Regions from separate parts of the Actinoallomurus sp. NPDC052308 genome, predicted to be linked through region 1. Evidence: riboswitches for the same ligand, from Rfam matches in the RefSeq annotation. Region 1 holds a riboswitch; the other holds the start of a gene.
What was found. A riboswitch is a leader RNA that binds a small molecule or an ion and turns the genes downstream of it on or off. The one in region 1 is predicted to bind S-adenosylmethionine.
Positions count from the first base shown of each region.

Region 2: another riboswitch for S-adenosylmethionine. It lies ahead of thrC (threonine synthase); the one in region 1 lies ahead of AB0L00_RS21335 (aminotransferase class V-fold PLP-dependent enzyme).

Region 1 is NZ_JBFAUM010000007.1:250,652-255,789, forward strand. Features, by position in the region: gene AB0L00_RS21330 (SseB family protein) at 1-72, opposite strand, end outside; gene AB0L00_RS21335 (aminotransferase class V-fold PLP-dependent enzyme) at 545-1,798, opposite strand; SAM riboswitch class IV at 1,834-1,947, opposite strand; gene AB0L00_RS21340 (hypothetical protein) at 2,049-2,414, shown strand; gene AB0L00_RS21345 (transglycosylase domain-containing protein) at 2,487-4,601, opposite strand; gene AB0L00_RS21350 (class II fructose-bisphosphate aldolase) at 5,034-5,138, opposite strand, start outside.
Region 2 is NZ_JBFAUM010000002.1:778,703-783,840, forward strand. Features, by position in the region: gene AB0L00_RS09715 (MoaD/ThiS family protein) at 429-707, opposite strand; gene thrC (threonine synthase) at 704-1,948, opposite strand; SAM riboswitch class I at 1,964-2,129, opposite strand; gene AB0L00_RS09725 (trehalose-6-phosphate synthase) at 2,395-3,825, shown strand; gene AB0L00_RS09730 (RNA polymerase sigma factor) at 3,906-4,472, opposite strand; gene AB0L00_RS09735 (protein kinase) at 4,527-5,138, shown strand, end outside.

The sequences.
Region 1 (5,138 bases):
CTGGTCCCCGGCGCGCAGCACCTCGCCAAGCTGCTGCTCCAGTTGGTTAGCGGGCTCCCATGTGTCGGTCATTGGCCACCCCCCGGAAGCTCTTTGCACAAGGTGTCCACCGTACCGGGAGCAAACCGGCGGTGCGCACGAGTACCACCAGTCGATCGGACCAATCAGGACTAATCGGTATCATTTGCCCCTTTTGGCCACGTTACACGCTGCTGTCTCAGGAGTGATCTGCCGCCCCCCGCCGGGGCTCGCCTCCTGCGGTCTTGCCGCCGGCGAGCCCATCTCCTGAGAGCCGGCCACGCCCGGCTGGCCTCATCCGGCCGATCTCACCGGGCCGACCGCGCGGGGTCGGTTGCACCGGGTCCGGCCGGATCGGGGGCGGCACTGGGCCGGCCGCACGGGTCGGCCTCCCGGGCGGACCGCACCGGGCCGACCGCACCGGGCCGGCCGCACCGGGCCCGTTGCACCAGGTCGGCCGCATCCGGGGGGTACCGACTCGGGCCTCGCGGGCGGACCTCCCGGGGCCGACCGCACCGGGTCGGGCTCAGCGGGACAGTCGGCGGAGGGCGGTCAGCAGGCGGTCGATGTGCTCGTCCGTCGTGCCGATGCCGATGCTCGCCCGCAGGGCGGTGCCGTCACCGTCGCCGCAGCCGCCGTCTCCCGCGCCGACCAGCCGCCGGACGAGGGGGTGCGCGCAGAACTTCCCGTCGCGCACGCCGATGCCGTACTCCTCGGAGAGCGCCGTGGCGACGGCACGGGACTCGCGCCCCTCCACGACGAACGACACGATGCCGACGCGCGGATGCCGGTCGCCCCACAGCGACAGCTCCCGTACGCCGGGGATCGCCGCCAGCCCCCTCCGCAGCCGCGCCAGGAGCCGCTCCTCCTCCGCGACGAGGGCGTCCCAGTCGGTCAGCGCCTCGCAGGCGGCGGCGAGGGCGACGACGCCGAGGACGTTCGGCGTGCCGGCCTCGTGCCGCTGCTGCGGGTCGGTGGACCACGTCACGTGCTCGCCGACGCTCGCGGTGGCGCCGCCGCCCAGCAGGTACGGCTCCGCGGCGCGCAGCCAGTCGGCGCGGCCCACGAGGCAGCCGGCGCCGAACGGCGCGTAGAGCTTGTGCCCGGAGAAGGCGACGTAGTCCACGTCGAGCGCGCCCATGTCGAACGGCCGGTGCGGGACGAGCTGCGCGGCGTCCACCGCGATGCGGGCGCCGTGCGCGCGGGCGACGGCGGCGAGCTCGGCGAGGGGCCACAGTTCGCCGGTGACGTTCGACGCGGCGGTGACGACGAGCAGGCGCGGCCCGGACGGCGCCGCGGCGAGGGCCTCCCCGGCGGCCGTGACGGCCGCGGTCGGGGAGTCGGGGGCGGCGAGCCGTACGACCCGGTGGCCGCGCCCCCAGGGCAGCAGGCTCGCGTGGTGCTCGGACTCGAAGACGACGACCGTGGTGCCGTGCGGCAGGGCGTGCGCGAGGAGGTTCATCGCGTCGGTGGTGTTGCGGGTGAACACCACGGCGTCCCGGTGCCAGGCGCCGACGAACTCGCGTACGACGCGACGGGCGCGTTCGTACCGGTCGGTCGTCACCTGCGACGCGTAGCCCGCGCCGCGGTGCACGCTGCTGTAGTAGGGGAGGGCGGCGTCGAGCGCGTCGCGCACCGCCTCCAGACAGGGCGCGCTCGCCGCGTAGTCGAGGTTCGCGTACGAAACGGTGCGGCCACCGGCCACGGGGACGGGAACACCCGCGCCGACGACACGAAGAGTGGGACGGGCGACGGCGGGCAGATCGAGGACAGCGGACAACACGCACCTCCAGCGGGGCCTGGGACCCCACGAGGGGTCCGCGCTTGTCCGGCACGGTCGTGCCGAACCCGGTCATCACCCGGGGCACCCCGCCACGGACGGAGGGTTGCCGGCCAGCAAGCCGGGGCTCAACGCTGGCACTCGTGACCTGATCGGGATTATAGAGCACCGTCCGGACTCTGCCTATTCGCGATCACATGACCGCTTCCGCGCGTCTAATACCGGCAGGCAACGTCGAAGGGAGCGGGTAATGCGGAGTGGATGGCGGTGGCCGGTGGGGGCCGCGCTGGTGGCGGTGTGCGCGGCCGGCTGCGCCGTCGGGACGAACAAGGGCCAGGTGTGCGACGACGCCGTCAAGGCGGTCGGGACCTACAACGCGACGCTCAACCGCATCTCACCGGACGACATCACCGGGTGGAAGCAGGCGGCGGCGACCCTCGCCACCCGGTTCGACGCGCTCGCCCGTGAGTCCGACGACCGGAAGGTCAAGCGCACGCTGAGCGGCATGGCCACCGAGTGGCGGGGTGTCAGCACCGGCATGACCCCGCGCGACATCTCCGGAATGCAGGCGGCCGTCCAGCGGCAGCCGGCCGCCCTGGCCAAGGCCTGTCACTGAGGCCGGCGGCAGCCGGCCGCCCTGGCCAAGGGCCGTCACTGAGGTCCGAGCGCCCGCGGGCGCTCGGATCGCTCACTCCGAGCCGGAGTCGTACACCCGGCCCGTCGGCTGGCCGGTCGGCGGGCCGCCGGGGGGCGGGCCGCCGGTCGGCGGGGGCGACGGGTGCGTCGGCGGCGACGGGTGCGTCGGCGCCGACGGCCGAGTCGTCCGGGGCCGCGAGAAGGTCGGGTACGGCCGCGGCTGGACGGGTGCGTACGACGGCGGCCACTGACGCTGGCCGACGTACACCGAGGGGTCGCCGAACTGCTTCACCGACATGTTCTCGTCGGCCTTGACGAGGTAGTCGTGCCAGATCTTGGCCGGCAGGTCGCCGCCGTACGCGGAGTAGCCGGGCAGGCTGAGCGCCTTGTTGTCGGTCCGGAAGACGGCCACCGAGGTCGCGAGCTGCGGGATGAACCCGTTGAACCAGATCTGCTTGCCGCTGGACGTGGTGCCGGTCTTGCCGGCCGCGTTCCGGTCGGGCAGCGCGGCCTTGTAACCGGTGCCGTTGTCGACGACCTTCTGCATGGCGTACGTCGCGTCACGGGCGACCTGCTTGCTGAAGACCCGGGTGCCGTCGGTCGGCTCGGTGCGCTTCTTGCCGTCCCGGTCGGTGACCGACCGGATGACGTGCGGGGCGTGGTACACGCCCTCGGAGGCGAAGGCGGCGTACGCGGCGGCCTGCTGCTCCACGCTGACGTCGATGACGCCGAGCGGGAACGTCACGGCGGTGTTCGCCCCGTTGGCGGTGAGCTGCGACTCGGGGATGCCGAGCTTCTCCGCCATCTTCATCACCTTGTCGTTCCCGATCTTCTGGGCGATGTTGACGTAGGCGGTGTTGATGGAGTTCTGCGTGGCGGTGACGAGGTTCACCGGGCCGAAGTCCTCGTTGTTGTCGTTCTGGATCGGCTTGTCGCTGCCGTCGAACGTCTGGTCGTTGCTGCCGTCGACGTAGTCGTCCAGCGACATCCCGTCGTCCAGGGCCGCCGCCAGCACGTACGGCTTGAACCCCGATCCCGGCTGCACCTTGGCGTCGAACGCGGAGTTGAACGCCTGGTCCAGGTAGTCCTTGCCGCCGTAGAACGCGTTGACCTCGCCGTTGGACGGGTCGATCGACACCAGGCCCGCCATCACCTTCTTGGAGACGCCGGAGGGCATGGCGTCCTCGACCGCCTTCTTGGCGTCGTCCATCAGGTCCTTGTCGAACGTCGTGCGGACCTTCAGGCCGCCCTTGGCGATCTGGTCGTCGGTGTAGCCCATGCGCTTCAGCTCGGCCTTGACGAGCTCGTACACGTAGCCCTTCTGGCCGCCGTAGATGTCCTTCGTCTTCTGCTTGATCGGCGTGGGGAACCGCATGGCCGCCGCCTCCTGCGGCGTGATGCTCTTCATCTGCACCATGCCGTCGACGACGTACTTCCAGCGCGCCTGCATGTACGGCAGGGCGCCCTTCACCGACAGGTCACCGGCGTAGGTCGGCACCTGGATGGCCGCCGCGAGGTACGCGCCCTCGGCCGGGGTGAGCTTTTGGACGTCCTTGCCGTAGTACGCCTGCGCGGCCGACTCGATGCTGTAGGAGTCGCGGCCGAAGTAGATGGTGTTGAGGTAATTCTGGAGGATCCAGCTCTTGTCCTTCTCGCGCCCGACCTTGAGCGCGATCATGATCTCCTTGAGCTTCCGCGACGCGGTGCGCTGCTGGCTGAGGCCGCTGTAGTAGTTGCGGACCATCTGCTGGGTGATGGTGGACCCGCCCTGTAGCGACCCGCCGGTCGCCGTGGCCCAGAACGCCCGCGCGGTGCCCTTGAAGGACACGCCGGGGTCGCTGTAGAAGCTGCGGTTCTCCGCCGAGATGACGGCGTCCCGGACCGGCTTCGGCACCTGGGACAGGGGCACCGGCTGGCGGTTCTTGCCGGTGCGGAGCAGGACGCTGCCGTCGCTGTAGTAGAAGACCGACGCCTCCTTCACGGCGTCGGGCTGCGCGGAGCTCGGGACCGGCGTCATCAGGTAGGCGACGACGAACGCGGCGACGGGCAGCAGGATCAGCACGCCGAGGACGTACGTCGTGCGGCGGAGCCACTTGGCCCGCCGGCTCCGCTGCTTCTTCGGTTTCTTCGGCGGCTTGGACTTCTCGCCCTCAGGCAGGGCGTGCACGGCGGTCATGGTCGACGGGCTTTCGCCGACCATGACCGCTGACGGGCTGCCCGCCGTGGGTCGCACGGCCGGGGCGATGCCGGGTCGAGGGTCGGTGTCGGGTCGAGTGGCGTCATGGTGATCAGCGGCTCCGGACTCGACGGGTGTTGCCGATTCGGCGGCGCCGCGCGGATCGGCCGCGTCCTCCGGTCCTGCCGCAGCCTCGAGCCCGTCGGCGCCTCCATTGTTGGACGCGCCGGACGGCTCGGAAGTTGGCGTAGACCCTGACTGCGTTGCGAATTCACCGGCGTCGGCGCCGGTGTCCTTGTCACTCACTCGTCCCCCGTGACCTGCGTGAACCCTCGAACTTACCGTTAGGGTCGCGCGGTACGGATCGGCGTTCCCGGCGTTCGGGGGCTTGACGATCCTATGCCACGGAGGATAAAGAGCCCGTCAGCCCCTGGTGAGCACCGTGCCGATCAACCGCGCCACCTCACGCGCCACGGCGTCCCGCCCCGGCGCCAGATATTTTCGGGTGTCCACAACCGTCGGATGGTC
Region 2 (5,138 bases), on a different contig from region 1:
GCCCGCGGACCACTGCGGAACCCGTCGATCGCCCGCCGACTCGGCTGCGGCGGCCATCGCCGACCCTACACACGGCTACCGTCCGTGGAACAGCCTTTACCCCAGAAGTGCGGGCGGCCGATGCTGGTCAAAAGTCGGGATCCCCGAACCGGAACTAACCGTCGATGTCCAAAAATCCGGATAAGGAAAACGCAATTCCCGCTCAGGAGCGTGGAGCAGACCACCTCGAGTCCGACATTTCGGCGGCCCAACGCATGATCCCCGGTGCTCGCCGAGTCGATGGACTCGGTGAACACCGGGGATCGCGGGGAGTCTCGCTCACGGGGTGTCACCCGTGAGCGCCGTCGCCCGCCCGGGACGACGGCCGCAGGTTCGGCGGATCAGCGGATCAGCCGCGAACTCCGCGGTTCAGCCGTAGGTTCAGCGGATCAGCCGCCGGCGACGGCCGGGATGATGGAGATCTGGGCGCCGTCGGGCGTGGCCGTGTCGAGGCCGTCGGCGAACCGCACGTCCTCCTCACCCACGTACACGTTGACGAACCGCCGGATCCTGCCGTTGTCGTCGAGGATGCGGGCGGCGATGCCGGAGTAGTTGGCCTCCAGGTCGGCGACGACCTCGCGCACGGTCGATCCCGTCGCCTTCACCTCGGCCTCGCCGCCCGTGTAGCTGCGCAGGATCGTCGGGATGCGGACACTGATCGAGCTCACGCCAGACCTGCCTTTCGGAATGCCTCGAGGGTCGGGGCGATGTTCGCGGACGGCTTGGCGACCGGGGCCACCGCGTCCAGGGTCTTGAGGCCGTCACCGGAGTTGATGAACACCGTCTCGGCGTCGGGGTCGAGCACACCGGCCGACAGCAACTTGCGCAGCGCGCCCAGCGTCACGCCGCCCGCCGTCTCCCCGAAGATGCCCTCGGTGCGGGCGAGCAGGCCGATGCTGTCGACGACCTCTTCGTCCGAGACGTCCTCGACGGCCCCTCCGGTGCGGCGCACGGCGTCGAGGACGTACGGCCCGTCGGCCGGGTTGCCGATCGCGAGGGACTTGGCGATGGTCGAGGGCTTGACGGGCTGCACGACGTCGTGGCCGGCCTTGAACGCGGCCGAGACGGGCGAGCAGCCGGTCGCCTGGGCGCCGAAGATCTTGTACGGCCGGTCCTCGACCAGGCCGAGCTTGATGAACTCCTGGAACGCCTTGTCGATCTTCGTGAGCTGCGAGCCGGACGCGACCGGGACCACGATCTGCTCGGGCAGCCGCCAGCCGAGCTGCTCGGCGATCTCGTACCCGATGGTCTTGGAACCCTCGGCGTAGTACGGCCGCACGTTCACGTTGACGAACGCCCAGTCCTCCTGCTCACCGGCGAGCTCGGAGGCCAGCCGGTTGACGTCGTCGTAGTTGCCGTCGACGGTGACGAACGTCCCGCCGTACACCGCCGTCGTGATGATCTTCTGGCTCTCGAGGTCGGAGGGCACGAAGACGGCGCTGCGGATGCCGGCGCGCGCCGCCGCGGCCGCGACCGCGTTGGCGAGGTTACCGGTGGACGGGCAGGCCAGCACCTTGAAACCCAGCTCACGGGCGGCGGCGAGCGCGACCGCCACCACGCGGTCCTTGAAGGAGTGGGTGGGGTTGCCGCTGTCGTCCTTGACCCACAGCGACCGCAGGCCCAGCGACTCGGCGAGGTTGTCGGCGCGTACGAGGCGGGTGAAGCCGGGCTCGGTGTTCGGCGTGTCGATGACGTTCGACGGAACCGGCAGCAGGCCCCGGTAACGCCAGATGTTGCGCGGCCCGGACTCGATCTGCTCCCGGGTCACGCCGGTGTGGTCGTAGGAGACCTCAAGGGGGCCGAAACACAGCTCACAGGCGTAGCGAGGGCCCAGATCGTAGGACTGTCCGCATTCACGGCACGTCAATGCGGTCGCGGGGCCGAGGTTTCGGGCGGCGGTCTGCGACATGAAGCGAGGCCTTTCTCCTCATCTTTCCCGTGCCACCTTGGTCACGAGCCGGAGTTGGCACCTGTCCCGGGCGGCCTCGCTGGGGCGAGTCGGCGACGCGTCGTCGCACGCTGTGAACCGCATGTCCGGGAGGGTTGCCGGGGCTTCAACGGGCCGGTCCCTCCACCCCTCTGGATGAGCGTTATTAAGTTGTCGTCCGACGACTTGTATACGTGACCGACCGGTTCTCCGCCAAGCGCGTCTCAGGTCCCGAGACGCCGGCGCGGCCGGTTCCGGCCCGCTCCCGTCCGGGGGCGCGTCGTCGACAGGCCCTGTCCACGTGCGGATTCAGCGGGGTGACATGCCCGGGCGGCCCGGAGTGGGACCTGTGTGGAATGTCATCCCGAAGTGTCCGACCACTGGACCTTCCTCGCCCCCCGTTCACGTCCTCCGGTTACGCTCCCCACATGGATGACTCGCAGGTCCTGGTCGCGTCCAACCGCGGACCCGTCTCCTTCAAGCTCGCCGACGACGGCACGCTCTCGGTCCGGCGCGGCGGCGGCGGTCTGGTCTCGGCCATGGCCGGCCTGGACGGGGACATCCTGTGGATCTGCGCGGCGCTGTCGGACGCCGACCGCGCCGCGGTCCGCCGGGCGGAGGACGGGCGGCTGGACGAGTACGGCGCCGGCGCGGTCCGCATGCTGGACATCCCGGCCGGCACCTTCCACCGCGCGTACAACGCCGTCGCCAACTCGACGCTGTGGTTCGTCCACCACATGCTGTACGACACCCCGAACAGCCCGCACTTCGACGCGCGCTCCCGGCGGGATTGGCAGTCGTACGAGGCGTACAACGCGGCGTTCGCCGACGCGCTCGCCCGGGACGCCCGGCCCGGCGCGAAGGTGGCGATCCAGGACTACCACCTGACGCTCGCCCCGGGCATGCTGCGGGAGCGCCGCCCCGACCTGAAGATCGCGCACTTCTCGCACACGCCGTGGGCGCCCCCGGAGTATTACTGCCTGCTGCCCGACGACATCGGCCGCCAGGTGCTCGAGGGCGTCCTCGGCGCCGACCACGCCGGTTTCCACGCCGAGCACTGGGCCGACGCGTTCATCGACTGCTGCGCCTCCGTGCTGCGGGCGAAGGTCGACCGCGTCGCCCGTACGGTCGTCCACGCCGGGCGCGTCACCCGGGTCGGCGTGCACGGGCTCGGCGTCGACGGCGTGTCGCTGCGCGCCCGCGCCGCCGAATCCGACGTGCGGGCCCGCAGACAGGCCCTGCGCGAGCAGGTCGGCGATCGCAAGCTGATCGTGCGGATCGACCGCACCGAGCTGTCCAAGAACATCGTGCGGGGGCTCGCGGCCTACCGGGAACTGCTGGCCAAGCATCCGGAGTGGCACGGCCGGGTCGTGCACCTGGCCTTCGCCTACCCCTCGCGGCACGACCTGCCGGAGTACCGCGAGTACACCGCCGCCGTGCAGCGGATGGCGGCCGAGATCTCCGACGAGTTCGGCGACGCGGGCTGGGAGCCGCTGATCCTCCAGGTCAACGACGACTATCCGCGCTCGCTCGCGGCGTACGGCCTGGCGGACGTCCTGCTCGTGAACCCGATCCGGGACGGCATGAACCTCGTCGCCAAGGAGGGGCCGGTGCTGTCCGAGGACGGCTGTGCCCTGGTGCTGTCCCGCGCGGCGGGCGCCGCCGCCGAACTCGACGAGGACGCGTTGATGATCAACCCGTTCGACGTGTCACAGACGGCGGAGGCCCTGAACCAGGCACTGCTCATGCCGCGCGCCGAGCGCGCCGAGCGCTGCGCCCGGCTGACCGCCGCCGCGACGGCCCTGCCGCCGCAGCGCTGGTTCGCCGCCCAGCTCGACGCCCTGGACCGCCGACCGTAGACGCGCCGCCGATCCGCCGCGCCGGGCGGACGCCGAAACCATCGGCGTCCGCCGTCGCGAGCGCCGGCCCGCCTCGTCGATCAGGACTGGGCGGCTGATCCGTAGTCGTTGCCGAGCGCCTGCCGGAACTGTTTGCGGGCCTCGTGGATGCGCGACTTCACCGTGCCGAGCGGCAGGTTGAGCTGCTGGGCGATCTCGCTGTACTCCAGCTGGGACACGTCGCGCAGCACCAGGGCCTCGATCAGGTCGGGCTTGCGCCGCTCCAGGTCCTCCATCGCGTCGAGGATGTCGACGCGCGAGCCGGCGATGACGCTCGTACGATGCGGGTCCGGGCGCTGTTGGGGCAGCTCCCCCGCCTGCTCGACCGAGCGGCGCTTGAGCGACCGGTACGTCGAGCGCGCGGAGTTGGCCACGACCACGTGCAGCCACGTGCTGAACCGCGACCGCCCTTCGAACCGGCCGATGTTGCGGGCGACCTGCATGAGGGCGTCCTGGCAGGCCTCCTCGGCATCCTGGCGGCAGGGCAGGAACCGGGAGCAGTGCCGCAGAACGTCCGGCTCGATCACGCGGAGCAGTTCGTTCAACGCGTTCCGGTCACCTCCCGCAGCACGCGTCGCCAGTTCCTCGGTCCGCTCGTCGTACGCCATGACCCCGCCTCGCCCTCGATATCGCCCGGCTTTGGGCATGATACGGGGGTGTCCATGCCTTCAGCCGTCGGTCGTTACCGAATCGATCGTGTCCTCGGATCCGGGGCATTCGCCTCCGTGTGGCTCGCCCACGACGAGTTGCTCGACGCCCCGGTGGCCATCAAAGTGCTGGCCGGAGGTCTCATCGACGACCTTGACGTACGCAACCGGTTCCTGGAAGAAGCCCGGATCCTGCGCCGCGCCGACTCCGAACGCCTGGTGCGGGTCCATGACATCGGCGAGCTCGAGGACCGCCGGCCGTACTTCGTCATGTCGTACGCCGACCGGGGTACGCTCGCCGACCGGATGCGGGAGCGGGAGCTCTCGGTCGCCGAGACGCTGCGGCTCGCCATCGAGATCGCCCACGGCGTCGAGGTGATCAACCGGCTCGGTGTCATCCACCGTGACCTGAAACCGTCGAACATCCTGTTCCAGTCGACGACCGACGGCGGCGAACGTCTGCTCATCGCCGACCTCGGGCTCGCCAAGGCGCTCGCGCACGCCTCCGGCGCGTTCACGATGCCGGTCGGCACGCCGGGGTACATGTCCCCGGAGCAGGCGCGGTTCGGCGGCGGCCTCGACGTCCGCGCCGACGTGTACGGTCTGGGCGCGCTGACGTATCACCTG